DNA from 3 places in the Pseudomonas sp. Pdm06 genome. Region 3 is predicted to be linked to each of the others. Evidence: predicted binding sites of a transcription regulator. Region 3 holds the regulator's gene; each other region holds the start of a gene.
What was found. The regulator FliA, encoded in region 3, starts transcription of late flagellar genes. The targets are predictions, from matches to a motif close to CTAAAGTTTNNNNNNNNNNNGCCGNTAA.
Positions count from the first base shown of each region.

Region 1: IB266_RS05255 (methyl-accepting chemotaxis protein) is a predicted target of FliA. The motif match lies at 4,895-4,922, and genes of this name have one in related genera.
Region 2: IB266_RS07260 (methyl-accepting chemotaxis protein) is a predicted target of FliA. The motif match lies at 7,329-7,356, and genes of this name have one in related genera.

Region 1 covers NZ_JACVAH010000002.1:477,861-487,838, reverse strand. Annotated here, with positions in the region: gene IB266_RS05280 (heme utilization protein) at 1-329, opposite strand, end outside; gene IB266_RS05275 (adhesin) at 389-982, opposite strand; gene IB266_RS05270 (hypothetical protein) at 984-1,421, opposite strand; gene IB266_RS05265 (AAA family ATPase) at 1,743-2,267, opposite strand; gene pnuC (nicotinamide riboside transporter PnuC) at 2,264-2,827, opposite strand; gene IB266_RS05255 (methyl-accepting chemotaxis protein) at 3,139-4,773, opposite strand; gene IB266_RS05250 (undecaprenyl-diphosphate phosphatase) at 5,047-5,877, shown strand; gene IB266_RS05245 (DUF1294 domain-containing protein) at 5,874-6,299, shown strand; gene IB266_RS05240 (MmcQ/YjbR family DNA-binding protein) at 6,370-6,720, opposite strand; gene IB266_RS05235 (LysR substrate-binding domain-containing protein) at 6,717-7,625, opposite strand; gene IB266_RS05230 (FMN-dependent NADH-azoreductase) at 7,755-8,363, shown strand; gene IB266_RS05225 (alpha/beta hydrolase family protein) at 8,548-9,585, shown strand; gene IB266_RS05220 (MFS transporter) at 9,579-9,978, opposite strand, start outside.
Region 2 covers NZ_JACVAH010000003.1:369,476-379,453, forward strand. Annotated here, with positions in the region: gene IB266_RS07225 (dicarboxylate/amino acid:cation symporter) at 1-27, shown strand, start outside; gene IB266_RS07230 (CitMHS family transporter) at 168-1,472, shown strand; gene IB266_RS07235 (OprD family porin) at 1,571-2,824, shown strand; gene IB266_RS07240 (MFS transporter) at 3,072-4,346, shown strand; gene IB266_RS07245 (sensor histidine kinase) at 4,377-5,747, opposite strand; gene IB266_RS07250 (response regulator transcription factor) at 5,740-6,426, opposite strand; gene IB266_RS07255 (MipA/OmpV family protein) at 6,426-7,223, opposite strand; gene IB266_RS07260 (methyl-accepting chemotaxis protein) at 7,495-9,456, shown strand; gene IB266_RS07265 (ABC transporter ATP-binding protein) at 9,500-9,978, opposite strand, start outside.
Region 3 covers NZ_JACVAH010000001.1:78,235-88,212, reverse strand. Annotated here, with positions in the region: gene IB266_RS00360 (protein-glutamate methylesterase/protein-glutamine glutaminase) at 1-887, opposite strand, end outside; gene IB266_RS00355 (chemotaxis protein CheA) at 936-3,182, opposite strand; gene IB266_RS00350 (protein phosphatase CheZ) at 3,213-3,998, opposite strand; gene IB266_RS00345 (chemotaxis response regulator CheY) at 4,017-4,388, opposite strand; gene fliA (RNA polymerase sigma factor FliA) at 4,555-5,298, opposite strand; gene fleN (flagellar synthesis regulator FleN) at 5,295-6,125, opposite strand; gene flhF (flagellar biosynthesis protein FlhF) at 6,241-7,590, opposite strand; gene flhA (flagellar biosynthesis protein FlhA) at 7,602-9,731, opposite strand; gene IB266_RS00320 (hypothetical protein) at 9,866-9,978, opposite strand, start outside.

The DNA.
Region 1 (9,978 bases), on a different contig from region 3:
GCGGCGTTGTCCTGCTGGTTGCCGTCGCCGCCGGCAATGTTGGCGCCCATGTTGCCGTTGCTGCCATTGAGCGAGTCTTTGGCTTCGGCGGTGTTTTTGGTGGCCTGGTTGGTCACCACGTTGCCGTCGCTGTTCTGCTCATCCAGCACCGCGGCCCCAGCCCCGGCACTGATGGAGAGCAACTGGTCCAGCGTCGGCCCTTGCTGATGTCCGTTGCCGTGACCATTGCCATGGCCATTATGGTTACCGTTTCCTCCAGCCTGTGCAGCCATTGCCATGACAGCGGCGAGAGCGAAAACCAATGGTTTGAGTGCCATTGTAGGTTTCATGGTGTTTCTCCTTGCGTGTCGTTGGTTAAGTGTCGGTACTTTCTTATGTAGCCCCCGGGTCAATCAGCGACCCGGATGCTCAGGGTGTTAGCCATTCGGTTCCCCACCCCGGCGCTCTGGTTCACCTGGATTACCCCTCGGCTGCCGGTGAAGGCCTGGTCGCTGGTAACGACCTGGCGACTGCCGGTTGGGGCGCCAGTTGCTCCTGAGTTCGGTAACAACGCCACGTTCTGTTGGGACAGGGCGCTGTCGTCCATGCTCTGCGGATGAGCACTGATGCCCACCCGCATGACATTGGCCATCTGATTGTTGGCCCCGGCGGACTGGTTGACGCCCAGCACGCCGTTGCCGTTGCTGAAGGAGTGGCCACCGATGCGGGCAGTGGCGTTCATGGAAGGGTTGGCCTGGGTGTCGACACGTTGCCGCACGTGGGTGCTTGCCTGGGCGTGGCCGCCAATGGCGATGGCCCGGGTATTGGTTTGCTGGATCTGGTCGCCGGCCGCCTGGTTGACGTTGAAGTTGCCGGTGTAATGGCTGCCGGAATCCTGCAGGTTGGCGCTGCTGACCACCGCAACACCCGAATCGGCAAATACGGTGAAGGAGCTGAGCAGGGAAAGCATGATCAGGGCGAGTAGAAACAGCACGGGTTTCATGTCACTGACCTCCCGCCAGCCGACCCAGCGGGGCCAGGCCGGAACTCAACGAGCGGTTGATGGTGCCTGAGATTGCGCCACCACTACCGCCACCGTGACCGGCATTCATGCCAGGCATGCCGTTGGGGTTGGTGACCACGTTCAAACCCTGCACACCGGTATTGGGGGTGACAATGTTGCGGATCGACGAGCCGCTGGCCACGCTGGCGAACTCGCCATCGCTCAGTTCGGTGCTGGCGGTCGCTTGGTTGATTCGTTCGGAGGGGTTGGCATTGACGGTGGTCGGGTAGGGGTCTTTGCCGCCGTTGCGACCGATTGCGATGGGTTGTACGTCACGGCTGAGCACGATGACGCCGTTGCCCTCGGCCTGTACTGGCAGGCTGAGCGTGGCGCAGCCGATCACTAGCAGACAGGTCAAACTTCTTTCGAAAGTCCCCACGGCATCGATTCCTTCTTCGGTGGGCTGGCCCTGGTCCAGCGTTGCGAAGTGAGGAAGAGCAGGTGTTGTGCCGTGTTTTGAAATGCCTCCCAATTCAATGGGTTGGATTAAGGCAGGGAGCCTCGGGAAGGGATACTGTTTCAGCGTTGAGACAGGCGCCTGACGGCCAAATGGCCATCAGCCGTTCCAGGGCTCTGGATCCAGGCTTTCAGGCGAGTGTTTCAGCAGCTTGACAGTCTTGATGACAAGGACAAGAAACGGGGTTGAATCAGGGTTTGGTACGCGTGCACTGTTTCAGAAGTGAAACAAATCCAGCGGCGCTCAGGCTTCAAGCAGTCGGGTAACGGCTGCAAACACCTGCTGGCGGCGTTGCACCCAGTTGCCCTGAATGACCTGGAAAGGTTGTCGATGTCGCCTCAGCCAAGTCTCGATCGCCTGGAAAAACGTCAGCCGTTCCGTCAACTCGGGCTGGCAACGCAAACCGTCGCCTGTCCATTCGACCTGCTCAGGGCTCAACAACAGGTGCAGGTCGTAATGACGGGCCAGCAGCGCCGGTTCGAGCCACTCTGGGCAATCGCCGAACAGGGTCTGGCTCCAGAGGATGTTACTCAACAGGTGAGTGTCGAGGATCAGCAGCGCCGGCCGATGGGCACGCGCCTGGTCTTCCCAGGCCAGTTGGCCGGAGGCGATGTCGGTGATGTCGGCCAGGCAGGTATCGCGTTGGGTCTGCTCCATGAAATGGCGCACGTACTCATCCACCCGCATTCCACCGAAGTGTTCCTGCAATTGCGCCGCCAGCCAGCTCTTGCCGCTGGATTCCGGGCCGGTCAGGACCACCACCTTCATGCGCGCAGGGCCGGGTCGGCGCGCCATTCGCGCCAGCCTTGCACGGCCAGCAGGGTGAACAGGGCATAGAGTGCGGCGGTCAGGTGCAAGCCCTTGTAGATGAACAAGCCAACGAAAATCACGTCCAGGGCGATCCACAGCGGCCAGCATTGCACGCGTTTTTGCGCCATCCACCACTGGGCCACGAGGCTGAACCCCGTGAGCGCGGCGTCGAGCCAGGGCTGGGCGGCGTCCGTCCAGTGGGCCATGGCGGCCCCCAACAGCAAGCTGCCCGCCGCGCCGATGGCCAGGCCGAGCAACACCGATGGCCCACCGAGGCGGCTGACCTGGCGCCCATCATGATTGCGCCCGGCACGGGTCCATTGCCACCAGCCGTAGAGTTGCAGCACCGCGTAGACAACCTGCAGCAGCATGTCCGAGTACAACTTCACCTCGAAAAAAATCCAGCTGTACAGCAGCACCATGACCAGGCCGATCGGCCAGCACCAGGGGTTCTGCTTGACGGTCAACCAGACGGCGATCACGCCGAGGGCTGCGGCAAACAGTTCAAGCCCGGACATGGCGGTTCCTTGGGAAAGAGGAGAGGGCGGCGATTGTAAACGCTATGGCGTGGAGAGCTCCAATACCAATGTCGAATGGGCTGCCGCCATCGCGAGCAAGCCCGCTCCCACAAGGGATTCGGGGTTGACACCCAACCTGAGACCCATGCAAAACCAATGTGGGAGCTGTGGATACCAAGCTTGGAACCAACACCAAACCAATGTGGGAGCGAGCTTGCTCGCGATAGCGGTGGGTCAGCTTGTATCAATGCTGAATGTGCGACCGCCATCGCGAGCAAGCCCGCTCCCACACAGGGATCATCTACCGATCGTTAGACCCGGAATTGCTTGAGCAACCCGTTCAACTGTTCACTCAGTGCCTTGAGGCGGCTGCTTGCCTGGCTGGATTGTTCGGCGGCCATGGCGGTGCTGTGGGACAGTCCGGCGGCCTGGGTGACGTTTTGGTTGATGTCTTCCACCACATGGGCCTGTTGCAGGGTGGCGCTGGCGATGGAGGCGTTCAGGCTGTTGAGGTTGCGCAGGGCCTGGCCGATGGCGTTGAGGCTGGCACCGGCGAGGCCGGCCTGTTCGATGGTCAGTTGCGAGGCGCGGCTGCTGTCGCCGATGACTTTCACGGCGGCTTCGGAATGGGTTTGCAGGCGCTCGATCATCGCCTGGATCTCGGCGGTGGATTTCTGTGTACGCTGGGCCAGCAGCCGCACTTCATCGGCGACCACCGCAAAGCCTCGGCCTTGCTCGCCGGCGCGGGCGGCCTCGATCGCGGCGTTGAGGGCCAACAGGTTGGTTTGTTCGGCGATGGAGCGAATCACCTCCAGCACACTGCCGATCTGGGTGCTTTCGCTCGCCAGGGTACGAATCACCTCCACGGCTTGATCGATGGTCTGGGACAGCCGATCGATCTGCTGCAAGCTGCCATCGATGTTGACCTGGCCTTGCTGGGCCTGGGATTCGGCGTCGCGCATCTCACTGGCCGCGTGCTCGGCATTCTTGGCCACATCCTGCACGCCATAGGTCACTTCATTGATCGCGGTGGCCACCAGTTCCATTTGTTGCGACTGCTGTTGGCTGCGTTCCTGGGCTTGAGCTGCGTCGTTGCCCAATTCGCTGGAAGATTGCCCCAGTGCACTGGCCGACTCCTGCAACTGGCTCACCACCTGGCGCAATTTGGCGGTAAAGGCGTTGAAGTGCCGGGCCAGTTGGGTGACTTCGTCCTGGCCGTGGGTGTCGAGGGTGCGGGTCAGGTCGCTCTCGCCGCTGGCGATGTTGGCCATGGCGTTCACCGTTTCCTGCAACGGACCGACGATGCTGCGTACGATCAGGGTCAACAGCAGGCCCATGAGCAGGGTGATGACCAGGCCGACCACCGAGGCCTTGATCAGTTGGGATTGGAACTCGGCCTGGACGTCATCGATGTACACGCCCGACCCGATGACCCAGCCCCAGGGTTCGAACAATTGGACGTAGGAGGTCTTGCCCACCGGGGCCTCGGCACCCGGTTTCGGCCAGAGATAGTTGATCATGCCGGCGCCCTTGGACTTGGCGATGGCAACCATCTCGTTGAACAGCGCATAACCGTTCGGGTCACGGATGGCCGAGAGGTTCTGGCCTTCAAGCTTCGGATTGGTCGGGTGCATGACCATGACCGGTGTCAGGTCGTTGATCCAGAAATAGTCGCTCTGGTTATAGCGCAGGCCACGCACGGCGCTGAGGGCCTGTTTTTGCGCGGCGTCGCGGGTCAGGGTGCCAGCGGTTTCCAAACCATGGTAGTAGGTCAGCACACCGCTGGCGGTCTGCACCACGTGCTGGGTTTTTTGCACTTTTGCCTGATAGAGGTCGGTGTGGATCTGTTTAAGCATCAACGCGCCGAGCGTGAACAACATCACGATGGCCACGATCAGGATGAGCCACAAGCGTCGGCTGATCGACACACTGCGCAAGCTATTCATACGCTGTCACTCCGGGTTCTTATTCTTGTCATTAACGACGGCCGGCACTTTAGCGCCCGGCGGCTATCCATGATTGATCTGGGTCATAACGCGGCAGCGTTATCAGGGCTTGTCTGATAGGATTTCGGCCCCGCAGCGCAAAACCTGAGCCTGTTCTGATTTTTCATTGGTTTTTTTTGAAAGGTCGCGGTTATCGTGCAGCCGCTGCGTGTACCTGCATGACACTTGAATATTGATAAGACCTGCATGAACAGCGTCTTTTTTGGGGGATGAATGGATTTGTGGACCGCCTTTTCGGCACTGATTCTTGGCGTAGTGGAAGGTTTGACGGAATTTCTGCCGATTTCCAGCACGGGACACCAGATCATTGTCGCCGACTTGCTCGAGTTCGGTGGCGAACGAGCGATGGCATTCAACATCATCATCCAGCTTGGCGCGATCCTCGCGGTGGTCTGGGAGTTTCGGCGCAAGATCTTCGACGTGGTGCTGGGCCTGCCGACGCAACCCGGCGCCCGCCGGTTTACCGCCAACCTGTTGATCGCCTTCCTGCCCGCCGTGGTCTTGGGCGTGCTGCTTGCCGACTGGATCCACCACTATCTGTTCAACCCGATCACCGTAGCCGCCGCGCTGGTAGTGGGCGGTGTGGTGATGCTCTGGGCCGAGAAGCGCCAGCACCAGGTGCACGCCGAAACGGTGGACGAGATCTCCTGGAAGGATGCGTTGAAGGTCGGCCTGGCCCAGTGCATTGCGATGATCCCGGGCACCTCCCGTTCCGGTGCGACCATCATTGGCGGCTTGCTGTTTGGCCTGTCGCGTAAAACCGCTACCGAGTTCTCGTTCTTCCTGGCGATGCCCACCATGGTCGGCGCAGCCGTCTACTCGGGCTACAAGTACCGCGAACTGTTCGTCCCGGCGGATTTCCCGGTGTTCGCCATTGGTTTCGTCACGGCGTTCATTTTCGCCATGATCGCGGTCAAGGGCCTGCTGCGGTTCATCGCCAGTCACAGCTACGCCGTGTTCGCCTGGTATCGCATCGCCTTTGGCCTGTTGATCCTGGCCACCTGGCAGTTCGGCTGGGTGGACTGGACCGCCGTCAAGCCATGAACGATTCCGGCGCCCGTAAACACGCAGGGGGCAATGCCGGCGGCGTGCAGCACCTGCGGCTCAAACTGATGATCTTTGCGCTGCTCTGCGCCTTGCCGCTGTTCGGCTCGCTGCTGTTCGGGCTGCGGGCGGTGTCGTGGGTGCCGATGGCAGCCTACGGCGTCGTCAGTGTGGTGGCGTTCCTGTTGTACTGGAGCGACAAGCGCAAGGCGCGCGCCGAGGCCTGGCGCACCCCGGAGAACGTGCTGCATGCACTGGAGCTGGCCGGCGGTTGGCCTGGAGCCTTGCTGGCCCAGCAGCTGTTTCGCCACAAGACCCGCAAAGTCTCGTTTCAAGTGGTGTTCTGGTTCATCGTGCTGTTGCACCAGGTATTCTGGATCGATCAGTTGTTCCTGGGCGGTTATCTGTTGGCGTTGTCCTAGACAGCCAGCTCGACTTCAAACCTGTGGGAACGAGCTGGCTCGCGATGGCGGTGGTTCAGTCGCGCCGCCACTACAGCAACAACCCAACTTGGGTACGCTTCGGTAACTTGCCGACCACCAATTGGTGCGAGCGTTGCAGCAGGCCACGCAGTTCTTCGGCCCCCAGCGGGTAGGGCACCTGCATGATGACCCACTGGGCCCGTGCCAGGTAAGGCGCGGGGTGAATGCCTGGCCGGTCGCAGTGACCCAGGAACAGATCCTTGTCGACCTTGAACGCCAACGAGTCGCCCCGCAGGCCCTGGAGGGCGAACATCTTGTTCCCGGCAATGGAAAACACCCGCACGCCGCCCCATTTGTAGTCTTCCCTGGCACCGGGCAAGCCCAGGCAGAACTGCGCGACATCCTCTTCGCTCAAACTCATAGCGTTCTATCTCCACAGCCCTCGAAGGCTTCCACCAAATGATCGATCCAGGCGCGCACCGCTGGCAACATGCCGCGCCTATGTGGGTAGACCGCCTGTAGCCAGCCGTCGGGCAACGACCATCCCGGCAGCAGTTCCACCAGTGTGCCGTCCCGCAATTCCTGCTCGCAATACATGCTCGGCAATAAAGTGAAGCCGAGGCCGGCGAGGGTACAGGCTCGACGCACAATGAAGTCATCGATGCCCAGGCGGGCCTCCAGGCTCAGTTCCACACGCTGTCCATCGCTCTTGACCAGACGCAGATGCACCAGGCGATCGGCTTCCAAGGCCCCCAGCACTGGCAACTGCTCCAGATCGTCCGGCGTTTCTATCCGCCGCCCTTCAACGAAGGCCGGGCTGGCCACCAGCATCAGTCGTGCCCGGCGCAAACGCCGGGTCATCAACAGCGGGTCTTCGTCCCCCAGGTCACGCACGCGCAACGCCACGTCGATGCCTTCGCCGATCAGGTCCACCCGCCGGTTGAGCAGGGTCATGTCCAGTTGCACCAAGGGGTATTTCACCAGGAAGGTTTCGATCACCACTGGCAGGAACTGGTGGGCCAGGCCCACCGGGCTGGACACCCGCAATCGGCCGCGGGGCTCGCTGGACATGCTCGCCACCGCTTCGTCGGCCATCTCGGCCTCCAGCAACATGGCCTGGCAATGGCGCAGGTAACGTTCGCCGACCGCCGTCAATTTCAACTGGCGGGTGGTGCGCTGGAGCAACCGGGCGCCCAGGCGTTCTTCCAGCTCGGCGATACGCCGCGACAGTCGCGACTTGGGAATGCCCAGCAAGCGCCCGGCCGCCGCGAAACCACCGGCTTCGACGACTTTGGCGAAATAGTACAAGTCATTGAGGTCTTGCATGGTGAACTCGATTGTCCTGTCAGTGGGACAAACTATCGCATTTATGCTGACTTATCGATCATTGTCTTCATCTATAGGATGGTCGCCAATTGATCGCCTGGTTGCGGTCCTCATTTGGAGAGCATTGATATGAAACTGCTGCACATCGATTCGAGCATCCTCGGCGACAACTCCGCTTCCCGCCAATTGAGCCGTGAAGTGGTTGAAGCCTGGAAAGCTGCCGAGCCAGGCATCACCGTCACCTACCGTGACCTGGCCGCCGATGCCATCAGCCATTTTTCCGCCCAGACCCTGATCGCCGCCGGTACCAGCGCTGAACTGCGTGACGCGGCCCTGAAGCACGAAGCGGATCTCAGCGCGTCGACGATGGCCGAGTTCTTGGCCGCTGATGCGGTGGTCATCGCCGCTCCAATGTATAACTTCAGCATTCCGACCCAACTCAAGGCCTGGATTGACCGCATTGCCGTCGCCGGCCAGACGTTCCGCTACACCGAAGCCGGTCCAGAAGGCTTGTGTGGCGGCAAGAAACTGGTGATCGTCTCCACTGCGGGCGGCTTGCATGCCGGCCAACCGAGCGGCGTGGGTCACGAGGAGTATCTCAAGCTGATGTTCGGTTTCCTTGGCATCACCGATATCGAATTCGTCCGCGCCGAAGGTCTGGCCTACGGTGACGACATGCGGACCAAAGCCATGAGCGAAGCCACGTTGCAGATCGGCCAGCAGTTCGCCGCTGCGTAAAACCTGCGTAAAGGCAGCAAGCGCTTCGGGCAACCTTCGCAAAACCCTGTATTCTCGTCGTCATTGGATGGCCGGGATGCAGGGTTTTGCTGCATTCGGCGCCGGGGATTCTGGCGCAGGTTATGCACGGCCAAGCGCGCGAGCGACGGGGCCTTCCCGGGCGCTGGTGAAGGTGGAAGATTCGATGACACGTTTTGGTGCAGCGCTGCTGCTTTGCTGGTTAGCCAGTCTCGGTTCCGTGCAGGCCGCTCCAGGGCCGCATCCGCATTGGAGCGCGGGTTTCCATGAACTGAGTTTTCTCGATCCGCTGGATCGGCAGCCGATGCATGCCATCGCCTTCTATCCGTCCACCGATCGGGAACAATCCAGCCTGCTGGGCGGCTACCAGATCGATGCCGCGCCGGATGCCAAAATCGCCATCGGCCGTTTTCCGCTATTGATGTTGTCCCATGGCAATACCGGTACGCCGCTGGCCTTGCATGACTTGGCCACCTCGCTGGCGCGCAAGGGGTTTGTCGTGGTGGCGGTGATTCATCCCGGCGACAACGCCCAGGATCACAGCCGCCTTGGCACCCTGAGCAACCTGTACGGGCGGCCGATCCAGATTTCCGAAGCCATCACCGCAACGCTCAATGACCCGATGCTGTCGCCGTTCGTCAACGCCGGGCAGGTCGGGGTGATCGGCTATTCGGCCGGTGGCGAAACCGCGCTGATCCTGTCCGGTGCGACGCCGGACCTCAATCGCCTGCGCCGCTACTGCGCGGAGCGGCCGGACGACCATGACGCCTGTAACACCCAGGGCGAACTGATCGCCGACCGCGATGACCTGCAACCCGTGGCCGACCCCAGGGTCCGGGCGCTGCTGCTGATGGCGCCGTTGAGCCTGAAATTCGGTCGTCATACATTGGCCGATGTCCATGTGCCGGTGCTGCTGTACAGCGGCGATGGCGACAAACTCGTGGCTTTCGACAAAAATGCCGCCGCCTTGGCCCGTAAGCTGCCCACCGCACCGGATTTCAAGACCTTGGCCGGCGCGGGCCATTTTGTCTTCCTGGCGCCGTGCACCGACGAGCAGATCGCCGCGATGCCAGCGCTCTGCACGGATGCCGACGGTGTCGATCGCAAGGACATCCACCGCACCATGATTTCCGAGGCCGGCCGCTTCTTCGGCGAGGCGCTGGGCAAGCCGACCCGGGCAGGGCTGAAGACGGCCGATCAATAAAGGGCGTTTGTCGCTCGACGACGCAGCAGCAGGGTCAGGCCCAGGCCGGTGACTGACAGCAAGGCGGCACAGAAGAAGATCGACGAATAGCCCAGGTTCAATGCCACCGCGCCCATCAACGGGCCGGCAATCGCTAGCGCCAGGTCAAAGAACACCGCGTAGGCGCTCAAGCCTGCGCCTCGACTGGTGTTGGGCACTTGCTTGATGGCCTCCACCCCGAGCGCCGGATACACCAGCGACAACCCGAAGCCGGCCAGCCCGGCACCGACCAGGGCGAACGGGGTGGACGGCGCCAGCCACAGCAATGCCAGCCCGAGGGTTTCGATGCTCATGCAGGCGATGGCCGAGTTGAAACCACCGAAGCGGGCGATGCTGGAAATGAACAGTAACCGC
Region 2 (9,978 bases), on a different contig from region 3:
GGCGCGAAGGTCGCCAAACACATCTAGCCGCTCACGGCTGACTCGACAGCACCGCAAGCTCATTCGATACCTCTGCGCCAGGCACACTTCAGCGTGTTGCCTGGCGGGTGGGAGGGCGTGTGCCTGGGTGTCTGCCAAGCTACTCATAACAACAAGAGATCTGACATATGCTCGCTTTACTTGGCTTGGCCATGGTGGTGGTCTTCACCTTCCTGATAATGACCAAACGGTTGTCCCCGATTGTCGCCCTGACGGTAGTGCCCATCGTCTTTGCCGTGCTCGGCGGCTTTGGCGGGACCACCGGCAAGATGATGCTGGACGGCCTGAAAATGGTCGCGCCCTCGGCGGCACTGCTGTTGTTCGCGATCCTGTTTTTCGGCCTGATGATCGACGCCGGTCTGTTCGACCCGCTGATCCGCAAGATCCTCAAGCGGGTCAATGGCGACCCGATGAAAATCGCCGTGGGCACCGCGCTGCTGTCGCTGTTGGTGGCACTGGACGGTGACGGCACGACGACCTACATGATCACCTGTGCCGCGATGCTGCCGCTGTATAAGCGCATCGGCATGAACCCGATGATCCTGGCGACCATTTCCATGCTCTCCCTGAGCATCATGAGCGGCATGACCCCTTGGGGCGGCCCGGCGACCCGTGCGATCGCAGCGCTGGGCCTGGATGCCGGTGAGTATTTCGTGCCGTTGCTGCCGACCATGATCGGCGGTGCGATGTGGGTGGTGTTCACGGCCTTCCTGCTGGGCCGTGCCGAGCGCAAGCGTATCGGCAACGTCCAGCTGCAAAGCGGTGGCGGTGACTGCTACATCAACGCGATCATCGAGGACACGCCACACAAGCGCCCGAAACTGGCCTACGTCAACCTGCTGCTGGTGGTTGCGGTGATGGTCGCGCTGGTGATGGGGCTCATGCACTCGGCGATTCTGTTCCTGATCGGTTTCGTCCTGGCGCTGATGATCAACTATCCGCAACTGGATATTCAGAAGGAGCGCATTCTCGCCCATTCGGGTAACGCCATGACCGTGGTCCTGCTGGTGTTTGCTGCGGGCATCTTCGCCGGGATCTTCTCCGGAACGAAAATGGTCGATGCGCTGGCACAGACCCTGGTCGATTGGATTCCGCCTTCCTGGGGCCATCTGTTCCCGCTGGTGGTGGCGATTACCAGCATGCCGCTGACCTTCGTATTGTCCAACGATGCCTACTACTTCGGTGTCGTGCCGATCCTGGCCAACGCCGCGGCTGCCTACGGGATCGATCCGGTGGAAATTGCCCGGGCCTCCATTCTCGGCCAGCCGGTGCACCTGATGAGCCCGCTGGTGGCCTCGACCCTGTTGCTGGTGGGCATGGTCGACCGCGACTTGGGCGACTTCCAGAAAGCCACCGTCAAGTGGGCGGTGCTCACGTCCCTGGTGATTACCGCGCTGGCCTTGCTGACCGGGGCGCTGACGCTGTTTTCCTGATTCACCCGACACACACTTTTATCTTTCTGCCCTGACATGCCCTCGCAAGCGGGTGTGCGCCGGCCTGCGTGCCCAATAACAACAACGAGTAGCCAGACATGACCATTTTGCTGACCCGCGGGGCTTTGTTTCCAATCCTTGGCCTGTTGCCCCTGGCCACGGCCAGCGCCGAAGGTTTCATCGATGACAGCAAGCTGAAGCTGCAATTGCGCAACGTCTACTTCAACGAAAATTTCCGCGACGAGCACGGTATGAGCGCCCGGGCGGCGAGGACCGCCAAGAGTGAGCGCACCGAATGGGCCCAGGGCTTCCTGCTGGATTACCAGTCAGGCTTTACGCCGGGCACCCTCGGCTTCGGGGTCGATGCCCTGGGCCTGCTCGGGGTCAAGCTCGATTCCGGGCGTGGTCGCAGTGGCACCGGTCTGCTGCCGGTGCATGACGACGGTCGCGCCGCCGACGAGTTCGCCAGTGCGGGCATGACCGCCAAGGCCCGGCTGGCCAAGACCACGCTCAAATACGGTACCTTGCTGCCCAAGACCCCGGTGCTGGTCTACAACGATGCGCGGCTGTTGCCCCAGACTTACCAAGGCACCCAGATCAGCAGCAACGACATTGACAACCTCACCGTCACCGGCGGACACCTGGAGCGTTTCAAGCTGCGGGATTCGAGTGACAGCATGCCCATCGTGCCGGACGGCTACGGCGGCGATAAGTCCGGTGACTTCAGCTATGCCGGCGCCGACTACAAGCTGGGCAAGCACATCCGCCTGAGCTACTTCTATGGCGAGCTGGAGAATTTCTATCGACAGAACTTCGTTGGCATCCAGCATGATCTGCCCCTGGGCGCCGGGGTATTGACCAGCGACCTGCGCTACTTCAACAGCGTCGATTCGGGGTCGGCCTACGGCGGCAAGATCGACAACGACATGCTCAGCGGGTCGCTGTCCTATGCCGTTGCCGGCCACACACTGAGCGCCGGTTACCAGACCCTCAGCGGCGAGGCGGGCCTGCCTTACGTCAGCGGCGCCACGGTGTACTCCTTCAGCAACGTCGGGATCGGCAAGTTCATCGAGGAAGACGAGAAGACCTGGATGCTCGGTTACGGCTACGACTTCGCGCGCCTCGGTGTGCCCGGCCTGACGTTCTCCACCCGCTACCTGAGCGGCAACGACGGTAAGTCCGACACCACGGTCAAAGAGTGGGAACGTGACGCAGAGATCGCCTATGTGGTGCAGCAGGGTACGTTCAAGGGGCTGGGGGTGAAGTTGCGAAACTACGTTTATCGCTCGGACTTTTCCCGTGGCCGTGACAGCAACCGGGTCTACTTTACCTACGACATCGCTCTTTGGTAGGTCATGCAGTTCACCTAAGAAACAACGATGGACCTGTGGCGAGGGAGCTTGCTCCCGCTCGGCTGCGAAGCAGTCGTGAACCGGCGGGTGCGGTGTGTCTGTGTTACGCGTTCGGCAGGTTTTGGGGTCGCTTCGCGACCCAGCGGGAGCAAGCTCCCTCGCCACGGTTTTCTCAGTGGCCCCGCGCTCATCACGGTGGCCCGGTTCGATTCTTTGCGACATCATTGCGTCAATTTTCTTTGGGGCAATGCCCGTCGAGGCCGCTGTGGATCGAAACCGAGACCGACGCAACAACCTTTCCCTGGATGGCCTGAATTTTTTCCTCGCGGATGTGCGCGATGGTTTGGGTCCTTATCTGGCGATCTACCTGCTGGCGGTGCATCGCTGGGACCCGGCCAGCATCGGCGTGGTGATGACGGTGGCGGCCATGGCCGGGCTCGTCGCCCAGGCGCCCGCCGGCGCGTTGATCGACCGGGTGCGCAGTAAGCGTGCCGTGGTGGCCGTGGCGGCCTTGGCGGTGACGCTGGGGTGCCTGGTGCTTCCGTTCACGTCGTCCTTTGGCCTGGTGGCATTGACTCAGGCCATCGGCGCCGTGGCAGCGTCAGTCTTTGCGCCGGCTATCGCGGCGATTTCCCTGGGCATTACCGGCGCCAAGGCCTTTACACGGCGCACGGGGCGCAACGAAACATTCAATCACGCGGGCAATGCCTGCGCCGCGCTGCTGGCGGGTGGGTTCGCCTGGTTGTTCGGTCCCATCGCGGTGTTCTACCTGATGGCCGCCATGGCATTGGCGAGCATCGTGGCGGTCAGTTGCGTGTCCGCCGAGGCCATCGACCATGACGTGGCACGGGGCCTGGAGGCGGGCCAACTGGTTCACGGCCCTGTACCCTCGACGCTGCGGGTCCTGCTGGATAACCGTACGCTGCTGTTGTTCGCCATTTGCTGCGGGCTGTTCCACCTGGCGAACGCGGCGATGCTCCCGCTGGTCAGCCAGAAGCTCGCCCAGGCCAATGTGCACCTGGCCACGCCGTTGACATCGGCTTGTATCGTTGCGGCGCAACTGGTCATGGTGCCCATGGCGTGGCTGGTGGGCGTCAAGGCCGATGCCTGGGGCCGCAAGCCGTTGCTGCTGGCCGGCTTCCTGATCCTGCCCATCCGCGGCGTGTTGTACGTGCTCTCGGACGACCCCTACTGGTTGGTGGCGGTGCAACTGCTGGACGGTATTGGTGCCGGGCTGTTTGGCGCGCTGTTTCCCCTGGTGGTCAAGGACCTGACCCAGGGCACCGGGCGCTTCAACGTCAGTCTCGGGGTGTTGTCGACGGTGTTCGGGCTCGGCGCCGCGTTGAGCAACAGCCTGGCCGGCTTCGTGGTGCAAGGGGCTGGCTACAGCGCGGCGTTCCTGACCCTGGCGGCGATTGCCGCGCTGGCATTCGGCCTGTTGCTGGCGATGCCCGAGACCTTCAGGCCAAGCCGCGTGTCCCAGGCCGACACCCTTGCGTTGCCCGACGGCGGGGTCGCCTGAGGCCGCGTACCCGGTTCGACCCCGCGCTGTTCAAGCCCGGGCGGGGTCGCTGGCGTGTTCCCGGCGAGACAATTGAAGCAGCAGTCCTGGTTCCGCTCTTGTGGCTGAAAGCGTCCAGCCATGGGCCTGGGCGATTTCCTGGCAGATCGTCAGGCCCAGGCCGGCGCCATGGTCGCGGCGATGGGGCCCGCGCCAGAAGCGCACGAACAGCTGCGGCAGTTGCTCCCGATCAACCCCGGGGCCCCAATCGCGTACGCTCAGGTGATCCTTGCCGATGTCCACTCGCACCTCGGTGCCTCGAGGGGCGTGTTGGAGGGCGTTCTCCAGCAGGTTTTTCAGCAAGGTGAAGAGGGCGCTGCGATCAGCCTGCCAGGGGGCAACGCCCGTGCAATCGTCGGCCAGCACCAGGCGTACGTCGACGGCTTCGGCCATGCGCTGTAGATAGTCGGCGGCTTCTTTCGCGACATCGGCCAGTTCGACCGCGGCAAACCTATAGTTCTGCGCCTCGCTGGCTTCGGTCAACAGCAGCAGTTGCTGGGCTTGGCGGGTCATGTGGGCGACGTCGTTGAGGAGCGCGCTGCGATCGGGACTGTCTGCCATCAATTCGATCTGCGCGCGTATCAGCGCCAGCGGTGTCTTCAACTCGTGCGCCGCTGTCGCCAGAAATTCCTGCTGGATCCGGTAGCCATTTTCCAGGCGCTGGAGGACCCGATTGAAACTGTCCACCAGTGGCAAGACTTCGGAAGGTACGCGGCTGACCTGCAAGCGCGAATGCAGCGAGCGAGGCGAGATGGCCGCGGCCGACTCGGACACTTCGCGCAAGGGCTTGAGCGTATAACCCAGGATGACATAGGCGCAGGCACCAAAGACGAAGAGCAGTACCAGGCTGAACAGGACGATGCCGGCCCCCATGAAGGGCAGCGCGAAGGCGCCGTGAAAGAGGTCCATCAACCGTTCGCTGACGGCAAGCTGCAAGAACCAGGTCTGGCCGTCGTGTTCGACTGGCGCGGTGGCACCGTACATCAAGATGCCCTGGCGCTCGAACTTGAACGGTTCGTGCTCCAAAGGGTGCAGCGAGGCACTCGCTGGCCAGAAGGTCGCATCGGTGGACGCCAGGGCCACGTTTGCCGAGGCGTCCAGCACGCGGTAGCCGATTTCCTGTCCCATGCTGTCATAGGTCCAGATTCGATCCGCCTCGCTGGGGTCGAATCCGACCGGGCGCCCGCCAGCATCGAACTGGAGTTTCTCCGCCAGCTCCTGGGTGCGTTCGGCCATGTTCATGACCGACAGGATGTCGCTCTGTGAGCTGACCAGGGCCAACGCCGCCGACACGATCAACAGAATGCTCAGCGCCACGCCGGCGATATAGGCCAGCAGCACCTTGAACCGGAGGCTACTCAACCACGTCGACCTGGCGGAGCGCATAACCGAGACCTCGCAAGTTGACAATGCGTTGGCGGGAGCCGATGGCAAGCAGCTTGCGGCGGATACGGTGCAGGGCCACGTCCAGGGCGTTCGGCGTGACCGCCTCGCTCAAACCCCAGCCCGCCGCCTCTATGCTGGGGCGGCGGACGATTTCCCCAGGCTTGCGCAACAGCAGCAACATGATCTGCATTTCCGCCGGCGCCAGGGTAATGCTTTCATTCGCACAGCACATAGTGCCGGTCTCGGGTTGCAGGCTCAGGTCACCGTGGCTGGGTGCCAGTGGGCGGCAGTCCACGGGGCGCCGCAGCAAAGCCCGCACCCGGGCAACCATTTCATCCATGGCAAACGGCTTTGGCAGATAGTCATCGGCACCGGCATCGAGCCCCTGTACCCGATCATGCAGGGCATCCCGTGCCGTGAGCACCAGGCACGGCAGGCCAAGCCCGGCGCTGCGCAGGCGCTTCAACAAGACAAGCCCGTCGCCGTCCGGCAAGCCGCGATCGAGGATCAGCGCCTGGTAGGGCACCCGCTGGATGGCTGCCCATGCACCGTCCATGCGGTTGATCACATCGACGGCGATCCCGGCGTTCGTCAATCCCGTGCTGACCAGTTGGGCCAAGCGTTCGTGGTCCTCGACCAACAGAATGCGGCTCATCAGAAGCGGTACAGGTAGCCGAACAGCGCGCTGTTTTCGGTAGAACGATCTACCAGCGGGCTGTCCTTGATCTCGCTGGCGAAGCGGGTCGCCTTGATATCGAGGAACACAGAGTGGTGCTTATCGAACATGTAGTTTCCCCGGACGCCAAACTCGGTATTGAGGGCGGACTTGCCATCATAGGCCGCGCGATCGATGCGGGCTTCACTGTCGCGCACGCCAAAATAATAATCGACGTATTTCTTGTCCTGCCACATCGCCGTCACGTGGGGCGTGAGGGTCATGTGCTCGTCGAGTCGCCAGGTCCGCTCCAGGCCCAGGTTGAAGCGCTGCCCCTTGCTGTTGCCCGATACATCCGCCAGCCACTCGGCGTGGGCGTCCACCCAGTCGGTGTGCCACTGCATTTTTGCTCCGGCCCAGAAGCTGCTTTTACGGTCGCTCATGCCATCGAAAACCCGCGAGTCATCGGCATCATAGCCACTGAAGTCGTACTGGCCCACGAGGCTGAAATCGATGTGCTGGGTGTCGTTGATCTCGAACTGCGACAGCTTGACCTCGGCGTTCGGGCCGAACACCCGCAGGTATTCGTTCTCGAAGTAGATCAGCGGTATCGCCTTGTTGTCACGATCGATGCCGGTATAGGGCTGCTGGCTGCTGATTGCGCCGACCCCCAGCCCCCAGGACGAAGACGGTTTGGCGGTTTCAGGTTCGGCGGCCTGTGCGGCCAGCGCTGAAGGGGGCGCAGTCAGTAGGATCAGGCTCGGGATGGTGGAAACGGCTAAGCGCAGCAAATGCATGGGGTGCTCCAACGGGACAGGATGAAATGCGCGCCTATCGTTGAGCGTCTTCCCTTACCGGATACTTACGGTTATTTGTCGAAAGCTTGACCTCGATCAAGGCAAATACATATTCCCGCTTCATGGCCGTTATATGTGCCAAGCGGTGCAATATCAGGGGTGATGGCTATTTGGTATTGCGCTAAGATCGCACCAAGTCAGCGTGTATAACAGCCTTCTTACAATAAGTTCACGCGTCACTAATTCATTTTTAAATGAGGCTTGAACGGAAATGCTCAGGAATGCACCGCTGCGTCTGAAACTTTTATTGATCCTGCTCCTTCCCTTGTTGGGATTCCTGATTTTGGCCGGCGTCTTTGTCGTGGACAACTACAAGACACTGCGTGATATGGACGCCACGGTCACCGCCAGCGCCACGGCGCAGAAGTTGAGTCAACTGATCACGGTATTGCAGCGTGAACGCGGCGCCAGCGGGGTGTTCCTGGGCAGCGCGGGCAAGTCCATGGGCGAGCGGATGATCCAGGCGCGTCAGGATTCCAATGCTTCTGTCGAGGTGGTGCGCCGGTTGTCTGCGTCGGGGAGCGCGCAATTGGACAACGTCCTCCAGGCCTTGGCGCAACTGCCCGCCATTCGTGGGCAAGTGGATAAGTTGGGTATCAGCAGCACCGAATCGGGTGTTCGTTATACCGAGATCATTCAAGCGCTCGTGGGCTATACCCACTCTTTGGAAGCGACGATCAACAACGCCACCATTGTTCATGCACTCGGTGCGCTCAATCAGTTTATCGAGATGAAAGAGCGGGCTGGACGCGAGCGGGTCGTGCTGGGCCTGGTATTCAGTCAGGACCGTTTCGACGAGACATTGTTGTCGCGCTTTAGCCGTAATCTCGGCGAGTTCTCTGCTTACTCCGACGCATTCCGTCGCCAGGCCCAGCCAGCCTTGCTTCAACAGTTTACCGAGCAGATGCTCAAACCCGCTGCGGTCGAAGTGGGCAAGTTGCAGCGCCTGGCTTTCGAAGTGCCATTGGGGCAGCCGCTGGGCATCAAGCCAGAGGCCTGGTTTGAACTCTCCACTCAGCGCATCGACATGATGGGCCAAGTGGAGGAAGCCCTCGGTCAAAACGTCAGCCGCCTGGCGGTACACGGGCGCGATGAAGCCAGCCGTGCGTTGTGGTTGACCCTCGGTGCGGTCGTCGTGGCGCTGCTGGCGGTGACGGTGCTGTCGTATGTGATCATCCGCATGATCGATTTGGCGGTACGCGATGTGAACCGGGCCCTGAACGGCCTGGCACAGCGTGATCTCACTGCCAGGGCCACGTACGAGGGTCGGGATGAATTCGGCCAGATCTCGCGCAACCTCAATCGCATGGCGCAGGAGATCAGCGAAGTCGTGCAGGAAATCGGCAATGCCACGGCGCAGGTGGCCACCGCCGCGCAAGAGTCTTCCACGGTGACGGTCCAGACCAGTGCGAGTGTCGAGCAACAGCGCCAAGGCACCGAGCAGGTGGCCACCGCGATCAATCAGATGAGCGCCACGGTGCGCGAGGTGGCGCAAAGTACCAACGATGCGGCGCACATGTCGCAACAGGTCAACCTCAGCACGGCGCAAGGGCGCGTGGAAATCGAAAGCACCATCGGGCTGATTCGCCAATTGTCCGGGCAGGCCGAGGAGACCGCGGGGATCATTGGTGATCTCAAGCTGGAAAGCGATGCGATCTCTTCCGTGCTCGACGTGATTCGCGGCATTGCCGAACAGACCAATCTGCTGGCGCTCAATGCGGCGATTGAAGCGGCGCGGGCCGGTGATCATGGGCGCGGGTTTGCGGTGGTCGCCTCCGAGGTGCGCACCCTGGCACAAAAGACGCAGGAGTCCACGGGCAATATTCAACAGATGATCAGCAACCTGCAAGCCGGGTCGGATCGTGCGGCGCTGTCCATGCAGCAGACCCTGGACAAGGCTCAGGACGGGGCGAGCAAAGTCGAGCGCGCGGGGGCGTTGTTGGTGGAGATCGCCGAGGGCGTGGCGACGATCAGCGACCGTAACATCCAGATCGCCTCCGCAGCCGAAGAGCAGAACGCGGTGTCCGAGGACATCAATCGTAACGTGAACGAGATCAATGACCTGGTGATCCAGGTGAGTGCCGGTGCCGAGCAGACGGCCATCACCAGCCAGGAACTGGCGCGCCTGGCCGAGCACCAGCAACAGTTGGTCAATCGCTTCAAGGTCGCCTAGTTCCTGCGGCCCCGGGCCTTTGGCGCAAGGCCCGGCTGTGCGTTCAAACGATATCGTCGATCAGGATGTGGCGCTCGCCGCGGCTGCACTGCTCGATCCGCGCTTCGACCTTGTAGACCTGGCGCAGCATCGACTCGGTAATCACCTCGGCGCTCGGGCCGCTGCCCTGGGCGGTGCTGTCGGCGATGACCAGCACTTGGTCGGCAAAGCGCAGCGCCTGGTTCAGGTCATGGATGGCGATGAACACAATGACCTGGCGTTTGCGCGCCAGGGCCCGCATGAAATTCAGCACCTGGACTTGCCGATGCATGTCCAGGGCGCTGGTCGGCTCATCCATCAACAGGATTTCCGGTTCGCGCACCAGGGTCTGGGCGATCGACACCAGTTGCTGCTGTCCGCCGCTAAGCTCTCCGAGATTACGGAACGACAACTCAGTGATGCCCAGCGCGGCGAGAATGTCGTCCACCAGCTTCAGTTCGTCATCGTGGACGACCCAGCCCGGCGTAAGCTGCTTGCGCGCCA
Region 3 (9,978 bases):
TCCACGCAAGGCTTGTAGTTCAGGCGCTCATCGCCCGGCAGAATCTTCACCGCACCGCGGCCGTCGATCATCATCTGCTTGCCACCCGGCGCCAACAATGCCAGGCCCGGACGCAGGATGTCACCATCCTCGGCTTCCTTGACGTTGATGTTGCACAGCTTGTCCAGACGCTCGGCAAACGCCTTGGTGAACGCCGCCGGCATGTGCTGGATCAGCACGATAGGAGCCGGGAAGTTGGCCGGCAACTGGGTCAGGACCCGTTGCAGCGCCACCGGGCCGCCGGTGGACGTACCGATCGCCACCAGTTTGTAGGCTTTGCGCTTGGGTGCCGGCGACGTTGCACTGGCAGGTGCCGAACGCGTCGGCGCAGGTGCCGGGGCGCTGCGTACCGGGGCCGGATTGAAGCTGCTCGATGCCGTCGGCGCTGGCGCAGGGCTTGGCGCCGCAACCGGGGCTGGCGCCGGTGTGCTGTAGGCACCGACACGACGATTGCTGCGGGAAATGCTGTGGACCTTTTCGCACAGCAACTGCCGGACCTTGTCGGGGTTGCGCGAAATGTCTTCGAAATTCTTCGGCAGGAAATCCACCGCCCCGGCGTCCAGCGCATCGAGGGTTACCCGGGCGCCTTCGTGAGTCAGGGACGAGAACATCAAGACCGGGGTCGGGCAGCGCTGCATGATATGCCGCACGGCCGTGATGCCATCCATCATCGGCATCTCGTAGTCCATGGTAATCACGTCCGGCTTGAGTGCCAGGGCCTGATCGATCGCCTCTTTGCCATTAGTCGCGGTACCGACGACCTGAATACTCGTGTCCGCCGAAAGAATTTCCGAGACGCGGCGACGGAAAAAACCCGAATCGTCCACCACCAGGACTTTAACTACCATAAACACTCCGTTAGATGAGGCGCGGCCCTGGGCCGCCCCCCTCCAGAATCAAATACGCCGGGCGGCGTAACGCTTGAGCATGCTTGGCACATCGAGAATCAACGCGATGCGGCCGTCGCCGGTGATGGTGGCGCCGGACATGCCCGGGGTGCCCTGGAGCATCTTGCCCAACGGCTTGATGACCACTTCTTCCTGGCCCACCAACTGGTCGACGACGAAGCCGATCCGCTGGGTGCCCACCGAAAGGATCACCACATGGCCCTCGCCCTGCTCCACATGAGCCGCGGAGCTGACCAGCCAGCGCTTGAGGTAGAACAGCGGCAATGCCTTGTCCCGTACGATCACCACTTCCTGGCCGTCCACCACGTTGGTGCGCGACAGGTCGAGGTGGAAGATCTCGTTGACGTTGACCAGCGGGAAGGCGAAGGCCTGGTTGCCCAGCATCACCATCAAGGTCGGCATGATCGCCAAGGTCAACGGGACCTTGATGACGATCTTCGAGCCCTGGCCCTTGGTCGAGTAGATGTTGATCGAACCGTTGAGCTGGGAAATCTTGGTTTTCACCACGTCCATGCCCACGCCACGGCCCGACACGTCGGAAATCTCGGTCTTGGTCGAGAAACCCGGGGCGAAGATCAGGTTGTAGCACTCGGTGTCGCTCAGGCGGTCGGCGGCATCCTTGTCCATTACACCGCGTTTCACCGCGATGGAACGCAGCACGTTCGGGTCCATGCCTTTGCCGTCGTCGGAGATCGACAGCAGGATGTGGTCACCTTCCTGCTCGGCGGCCAGGATCACCTTGCCGCTGCGGACCTTGCCCGAGGCTTCGCGTTCTTCCGGCGACTCGATGCCGTGGTCGACCGCGTTGCGCACCAAGTGGACCAACGGGTCGGCCAGGGCCTCGACAAGGTTCTTGTCGAGGTCGGTCTCTTCACCCACCAGTTCCAGGTTGATTTCTTTCTTGAGCTGGCGAGCCAGGTCGCGAACCAGGCGCGGGAAGCGCCCGAAGACTTTCTTGATCGGCTGCATCCGGGTCTTCATGACCGCGGTCTGCAAGTCGGCCGTGACCACGTCGAGGTTCGACACGGCCTTGGACATGGCTTCGTCCTGGCTGTTGAGGCCCAGGCGCACCAGACGGTTACGCACCAACACCAGTTCGCCGACCATGTTCATGATCTCGTCCAGGCGTGCGGTGTCGACCCGAACGGTGGTCTCGGCTTCGCTGGCCGGTTTTTCCGCTGGCGCAGCCGCCGGAGCCCGGGCTGGCGCCGCGGCGGCGGCAGGTTTGGCGGGCTCGGCCTTGGGTTCCGGTGCCTTGGCAGCGGGTTTGGGCGCAGCCTTGGCCGCCGGTGCCGCCGCGGTGGCGGCAGGCGCGGCAGACGCCGTACCGACTTCGCTGAACTTGCCCTTGCCATGCAGCTCATCGAGCAGCGATTCGAATTCGTGGTCGCTGATCAGATCGCTGCCAGCGGCAGCGGCGGCAGGCTTGGCCGGGGTCGGCGCCGAAGCGATGGCCGAATCCAGTGCGTCAACGGCAAAGGTGCCCTTGCCATGCAACTGGTCGAGCAACGCTTCGAATTCGTCGTCGGTAATGTCGGAGCTGTCGCCCGCCGCTTTCGGTGCGGCCGGTGCCGTCGGCGGGACGACCGCATCCGGCGCGAACTGGCCCTTGCCGTGAAGCTGGTCGAGCAGCGACTCGAACTCGGCATCGGTGATTTCATCGCTGCCAGCCCCGGCGGCTTGCGCAGCAGGTGCGGCCTGAGCGGCCGGCGCCTCGGCCTGGGCCTTGACGGTATTCAGGGAGTCCAGCAGTTGTTCGAATTCGTTATCGGTGATGTCGCCCGATTCTTCAGCGACCGGTTCTTCAACCACCGCTTCGACAACCGGCGCCGCTTCGTCAGCCGATTGCGGCTCGGCCAGGCGTGCCAGCGCGGCGAGCAACTCAGGGGTGGCAGGGGTGATCGGCGAGCGCTCGCGCACTTCGCTGAACATGCTGTTGACCGCATCCAGCGCTTCGAGCACCACGTCCATCAATTCCGAGTCAACGCGACGCTCACCCTTGCGCAGGATGTCGAACACGTTCTCGGCAATGTGACAGCACTCCACCAGCTCGTTGAGCTGGAGGAAGCCGGCGCCTCCTTTTACAGTGTGGAAACCGCGAAAAATTGCATTGAGCAGATCCGCATCATCAGGTCGGCTTTCCAGCTCGACCAGCTGTTCGGACAGTTGCTCTAGAATCTCGCCGGCCTCAACCAGGAAATCCTGAAGGATCTCTTCATCGGCGCCGAAGCTCATTAATGGCTGCTCCTAAAACAGGGCTAAAACTCAGAATCCAAGGCTGGACAGCAAATCGTCCACATCGTCCTGACCGGACATAACGTCTTCTCTTTTATCGGCATGAATTTGCGGACCTTCACCCTGAGAGAGATGTTTTTGTGGATCTTTTTCAGCAAGCATCGCTTCACGGTCGTGTTCGATGCCTGCAAAGCGGTCGACCTGGCTAGCCATCAACACCAGTTTGAGCAGGTTGCTTTCCACTTCGGTGACCAACTGGGTCACACGCTTGATCACCTGGCCGGTCAGGTCTTGATAGTCCTGGGCCAGCAGAATGTCGTTGAGGTTGCTTGCCACGGCGCGGTTCTCGGTGCTGCTGCGCGTCAGGAAACCGTCGACCCGACGGGCCAGCTCCCGAAACTCTTCAGCACCGACTTCGCGACGCATGAACCGGCCCCAGTCGGTGCTCAAGGCCTGGGCCTCTTCGCTCAGGCCATTGACCAGCGGCGTTGCGCTTTCCACCAGGTCCATGGTGCGGTTGGCCGCGGCTTCGGTCAGCTTGACCACATACCCCAGGCGCTCGGTGGCGTCGGTGATCTGTGAGACTTCCTCGGCCTGCGGCATATGCGGGTCGATCTGGAAATTGACAATCGCACTGTGCAGTTCACGCGTGAGCTTGCCCACTTCCTGATACAGACCGCGGTCACGGGTCTGGTTGAGCTCATGGATCATTTGAACCGCATCGCCAAAGCGACCTTTCTCAAGGCTGTCGACCAGTTCGCGGGCATGTTTTTTCAGGGTCGATTCGAAATCGCCCATTGAAGATTCGTTGTCCATAGCTCCCCCGTGGCGCCGTTAACCGATGCGTTCGAAGATTTTTTCGATCTTCTCTTTCAACGCCTGGGCCGTGAAGGGTTTGACCACATAGCCGTTCACACCGGCCTGGGCCGCTTCGATGATCTGCTCGCGCTTGGCTTCGGCAGTGACCATCAACACCGGGAGATGCTTGAGTTTTTCGTCGGCACGCACCTGGCGCAGCAGGTCGATACCGGTCATGCCTGGCATGTTCCAGTCGGTGACCAGAAAATCGAAGTTGCCACTGTGCAACATCGGGAGCGCAGTGGTCCCGTCATCTGCTTCGGCCGTGTTGGTGAACCCAAGGTCACGCAACAGGTTTTTAATGATCCGCCGCATCGTTGAGAAGTCATCAACGATGAGGATTTTCATGTTCTTGTCCAATTCGACCTCCAAGCAGTCTTAAACGCGCCCAGCACCTGGACGCGCCATTTCAATCAATCCGGCACAACACTCGACAACGGTCTGGAGCACAACGGATGGAGACTGGCACAGCACCTGCCAGGCCAGCCTCGTCGCAGTGTCCCCACACTGCCTGTCAACGCGCTCGCCACTCCCCCAAACGCCCCCGCAAACGGGCCGCGCACTGGCTGTGTAACTGGCTGACCCGCGATTCGCTGACCCCCAGGACCTCACCGATTTCCTTGAGGTTCAGCTCTTCGTCGTAGTACAGCGCCAAGACCAGCCGCTCACGCTCCGGCAAATTGGCAATCGCATCCGCCAGCGCACTCTGGAAACGTTCATCTTCCAGGTCACGCGACGGCTCCATGTGAGCACTCGCGTTATCCTCGTGCAGCCCTTCGTGTTCGCCGTCCTGCAACAGGTCGTCGAAACTGAACAGGCGGCTGCCCAAGGTATCGTTCAAAATCCCGTAATAATCGTCGAGACTCAACTGGAGTTCGGCCGCAACTTCGTGATCTTTAGCGTCACGCCCGGTTTTAGCTTCAATTGCCCGAATCGCGTCACTGACCATGCGGGTATTGCGGTGCACCGAACGCGGCGCCCAATCGCCCTTGCGGACCTCATCGAGCATCGCCCCGCGAATGCGGATACCGGCATAGGTCTCGAAACTGGCACCTTTGCTGGCGTCGTATTTGTTCGACACTTCAAGCAGGCCGATCATGCCGGCCTGGATCAAGTCCTCGACCTGGACACTGGCCGGCAACCGCGCCAGCAAGTGGTAGGCAATACGCTTGACCAGTGGCGCATAACGCTCGATCAATTCGTACTGGGCGTCCCGTGCCGATTTTTTGTAGAGATGGTTGTAACCGCTGGCTGTCATAGCACGGGCCCTGCTGTTTGTTGCACAAGACGCTCGACGAAAAATTCCAGATGCCCGCGGGGGTTGGCCGGCAGTGGCCAGGTATCGACCTTCTGGGCGATCGCCTTGAACGCCAGCGCGCATTTGGAACGTGGAAAAGCTTCATAAACGGCGCGTTGCTTCTGGACGGCCTTGCGTACGCTTTCGTCGTACGGCACGGCGCCGACGTATTGTAGGGCGACGTCCAGGAAGCGATCGGTGACCTTGGTCAACTTGGCGAACAGGTTGCGCCCTTCCTGCGGGCTCTGGGCCATATTGGCCAGGACGCGGAAGCGGTTCATGCCATAGTCGCGGTTCAGCAGTTTGATCAGGGCGTAGGCGTCGGTGATGGACGTCGGTTCGTCGCAGACCACCAGCAGCACTTCCTGGGCGGCGCGGACGAAACTGACGACCGAGTCGCCGATGCCGGCCGCGGTGTCGATCACCAGCACATCGAGGTTGTCGCCGATGTCGCTGAAGGCCTGGATCAGGCCCGCGTGCTGGGCCGGGGTCAGGTGAACCATGCTCTGGGTGCCGGAGGCAGCCGGCACGATGCGAATCCCGCCAGGTCCCTGCAACAGCACGTCGCGCAGTTCGCAACGGCCCTCGATCACGTCCGCCAGGGTGCGTTTGGGGGTAAGTCCCAGCAGCACGTCGACGTTCGCCAGGCCCAGGTCGGCGTCCAGCAGCATGACCCGTCGGCCAAGCTCTGCCAGAGCCAGGGACAAGTTCACTGACACGTTAGTCTTCCCGACGCCACCTTTGCCGCCGGTCACCGCGATCACCTGTACGGGATGCATGCTGCCCATGTTCGTTCTTTACCTTGTCTTCTTAGACGGAGGCCACATTACTGGCTGCGCGTTCGCATAAGGAACAATGCATGGCAGACCATCGATGTAGGTACAAAAAATATTCATGATTACCTCAGCCGACCTGCTTGGTCGGGCTGTGGTAGATGTCAGCGAACATGTCAGCCATGGCTTCTTCGCTGGGTTCTTCCTGCATTTGCACACTCACGGCACGGCTGACCAGTTGATGACGGCGCGGCAGATGCAAATCATCCGGGATCCGCGGCCCATCGGTCAGGTAGGCCACCGGCAGTTCATGACCGATCGCCAGGCTCAACACCTCGCCCAGGCTTGCCGTTTCGTCCAGCTTAGTCAGGATGCAGCCAGCCAGTCCGCAGCGTTTGTAGCTGTGGTATGCGGCGGTTAGAACCTGTTTCTGGCTGGTGGTTGCCAACACGAGATAATTTTTTGACTTGATACCGCGTCCGGCCAGGCTTTCGAGCTGCATGCGCAGGGCCGGATCGCTGGCTTGCAGGCCGGCGGTATCGATCAGCACGACGCGCTTGCGCAGCAGCGGCTCCAGCGCCTGGGCCAGGGATTGGCCCGGATCCACATGGGTCACCGACACATTGAGGATCCGGCCCAAGGTCTTGAGTTGTTCCTGGGCACCGATGCGGAAACTGTCCATGCTCACCAGGGCGATGCTCTGGGCGCCGTATTTGAGTACGTAGCGGGCGGCGAGCTTGGCCAGGGTGGTGGTCTTGCCCATGCCGGCAGGACCGACCATGGCAATCACCCCGCCCTCCTCTAGCGGCTCGACTTCCGGCGTGGCGATCATCCGCGCCAGGTGCGCCAGCAACATGCGCCAGGCCTGGCGAGGCTCTTCGATACCATTGATCAGCGCCAGCAGGTCCCGGGATAACGGGCCGGACAAGCCGATGCGTTGCAGGCGACGCCACAGGTTGGCCTGGGCCGGACGGCTGCCTTGCAGTTGGTTCCAGGCCAGGGAGCCGAGTTGGACTTCCATCAGCTCGCGCAGGCTGTTGAGCTCGAAGCGCATCGAGTCCAGGGCGCGCGGGTCGAGACCGCGGGCAGGCGCGGCGGGTGCCGGCTCCGGACGACGCGGTTCGGCCTGGGCCTGCTCGATCAGCGGCTCGGCAGCAGTCAACGGCAGGCCGGCGGTCAGCGGCTGACCGGCGAACAATTGACGATTGGTGCCCGCGGCACCCTCGCCTTCGCTGCTGCGCAGGCTCAGTTCGGCCTGGGCGCTGGCGATGCGCGACTGGGTCTTGCGCAGCTCGTCTTCGAGTTCCATGTTCGGAACCCGCGGGGCCAGCGCAGACAGTTTGTAATCCAGGGCCGCCGTCAGCTCGACACCGCCGGCGATACGACGGTTGCCAATGATGGCTGCTTCAGCGCCCAGCTCGTCACGAACCAGTTTCATGGCCTGACGCATGTCGGCGGCGAAAAAACGCTTCACTTGCATAAACCACTACCTCAGCCGTTGGGCCCTACTGTCGCAACGATGGTCACTTGCTTGTTGTCCGGTATTTCCTGGTACGCCAGCACATGCAGCCCCGGGACCGCGAGGCGACCGAATCGCGAGAGCATCGCGCGAATCGGACCGGCCACCAGCAGGATCACCGGTTGGCCTTGCATCTCCTGCCGCTGGGCTGCTTCGATCAGCGAACGCTGCAGCTTCTCGGCCATGCTTGGCTCCAGCAGAACACCCTCTTCCGAGCCTTGTCCTGCCTTCTGCAGACTATTGAGCAATATCTGTTCCAACCTTGGCTCCAAGGTGATCACAGGCAGCTCAGACTCAGTGCCTACAATGCTTTGGACGATTGCGCGGGACACGCCGACCCGAACCGCAGCCACCAAGGCGGCGGTATCTTGACTCTTGGAGGCGTTGTTGGCGATGGCCTCGGCGATACTGCGTATGTCGCGCACAGGCACTTGTTCGGCCAGCAGCGCCTGCAGCACCTTGAGCAACTGCGACAACGAAACCACGCCCGGCACCAGCTCTTCAGCCAGCTTCGGCGAGCCTTTGGCCAGTACTTGCAGGAGTTGCTGGACTTCTTCGTGGCCGATCAGCTCGCTGGAGTGCTTGTACAGGATCTGGTTCAAGTGGGTCGCCACCACGGTACTGGCGTCCACCACGGTATAACCGAGGGACTGGGCCTGGGCCCGCTGACTGATTTCGATCCACACCGCTTCCAGGCCGAAAGCCGGATCCTTGGCGGTGATGCCGTTGAGGCTGCCATAGACCTGGCCCGGGTTGATCGCCAATTCGCGGTCGGGGTAGATCTCGGCTTCGGCCAGGATCACCCCCATCAACGTCAGGCGATAGGCGCTCGGCGCCAGGTCGAGGTTGTCGCGGATATGCACGGTGGGCATCAGGAAGCCCAGGTCCTGGGAGAGCTTCTTGCGCACCCCCTTGATCCGCGCCAGCAACTGACCACCCTGGTTACGATCGACCAAGGGAATCAGGCGATAGCCGACTTCCAGGCCGATCATGTCGATCGGGGTCACATCATCCCAGCCCAGTTCCTTGGTTTCCATGGCGCGGGCCGGCGACGGCAGCAGTTCCTGCTGGCGCTTGACCTCTTGCAGGGCCTGGACCTTCTGCACGTTCTGCTTCTTCCAGAACAGGTAGGCGCCACCGGCCGCCAGGGCAGCCATGGTCAGGAAGGAAAAGTGCGGCATGCCAGGCACCAGGCCCATCACCGCCATCAGGCCTGCGGCAACGGCCAGGGCCTTGGGCGAGGCAAACATCTGCCGGCCGATCTGCTTGCCCATATCTTCAGAGCCCGAAGCACGGGTCACCATGATCGCGGCCGCTGTGGATAACAACAGTGATGGCAATTGCGCCACCAAACCGTCACCAATGGTCAACAAGGCGTAAACCCTGCCGGCGTCGCCAAACGACATGTTGTGCTGGAAGATGCCGACAGCCATGCCGCCGATCAGGTTGATGAACAGAATCAGCAGGCCGGCGATGGCGTCACCGCGCACGAATTTGCTGGCACCGTCCATGGAACCGTAGAACTCGGCTTCCTGGGCCACTTCCAGGCGACGCAGCTTGGCCTGGCTCTGGTCGATCAGGCCGGCGTTGAGGTCGGCGTCGATCGCCATCTGCTTGCCGGGCATCGCATCGAGGGTGAAACGCGCGCTCACCTCGGAAATCCGCCCGGCGCCCTTGGTCACCACGACGAAGTTGATGATCATCAAGATGGCGAAGACCACGATACCGACCACGTAGTTACCGCCGATCACCACCTCACCGAAGGCCTGGATCACCTTACCGGCGGCGGCGTGCCCGTCCTGGCCGTGGAGCATCACCACGCGGGTGGACGCCACGTTCAGCGCCAGGCGCAGCAGCGTGGCCACCAGCAGGATGGTCGGGAAGACGGCGAAATCCAGTGGCCGCAGGGCGTAGACGCACACCAGCAGCACGACGATCGACAGGGCGATGTTGAACGTGAAGAACACGTCCAGCAGGAACGGCGGCACCGGCAGCATCATCATGGCAAGCATGACCAGCAGCAACAGCGGCACGCCCAGATTACCCCGACTGAGGTCTACGACATTGCTGCGCGCAGTGCTGAATAACTGTGAGCGATCCACCGATTTTCCCCGTTCCTGTGAAGCAAACTTTTGACGCCCGGAGGGGGCGCAGACGGGGTATTGCAAGAAGCCTTCCAACTTGCAGCCAACATTCGCAACAGCATGCATTCAGCCGGGTTCAACTCACCGGTTGGTCACTGCGCTGTCAATATCTGCTGCGGTGTGACCGGGCCGAAATCCAGTTTCCAGCCCCTGACATAACGCGTCCCCCTGTACATTTGCTGACCATCGACTTCAACCCGGTCTT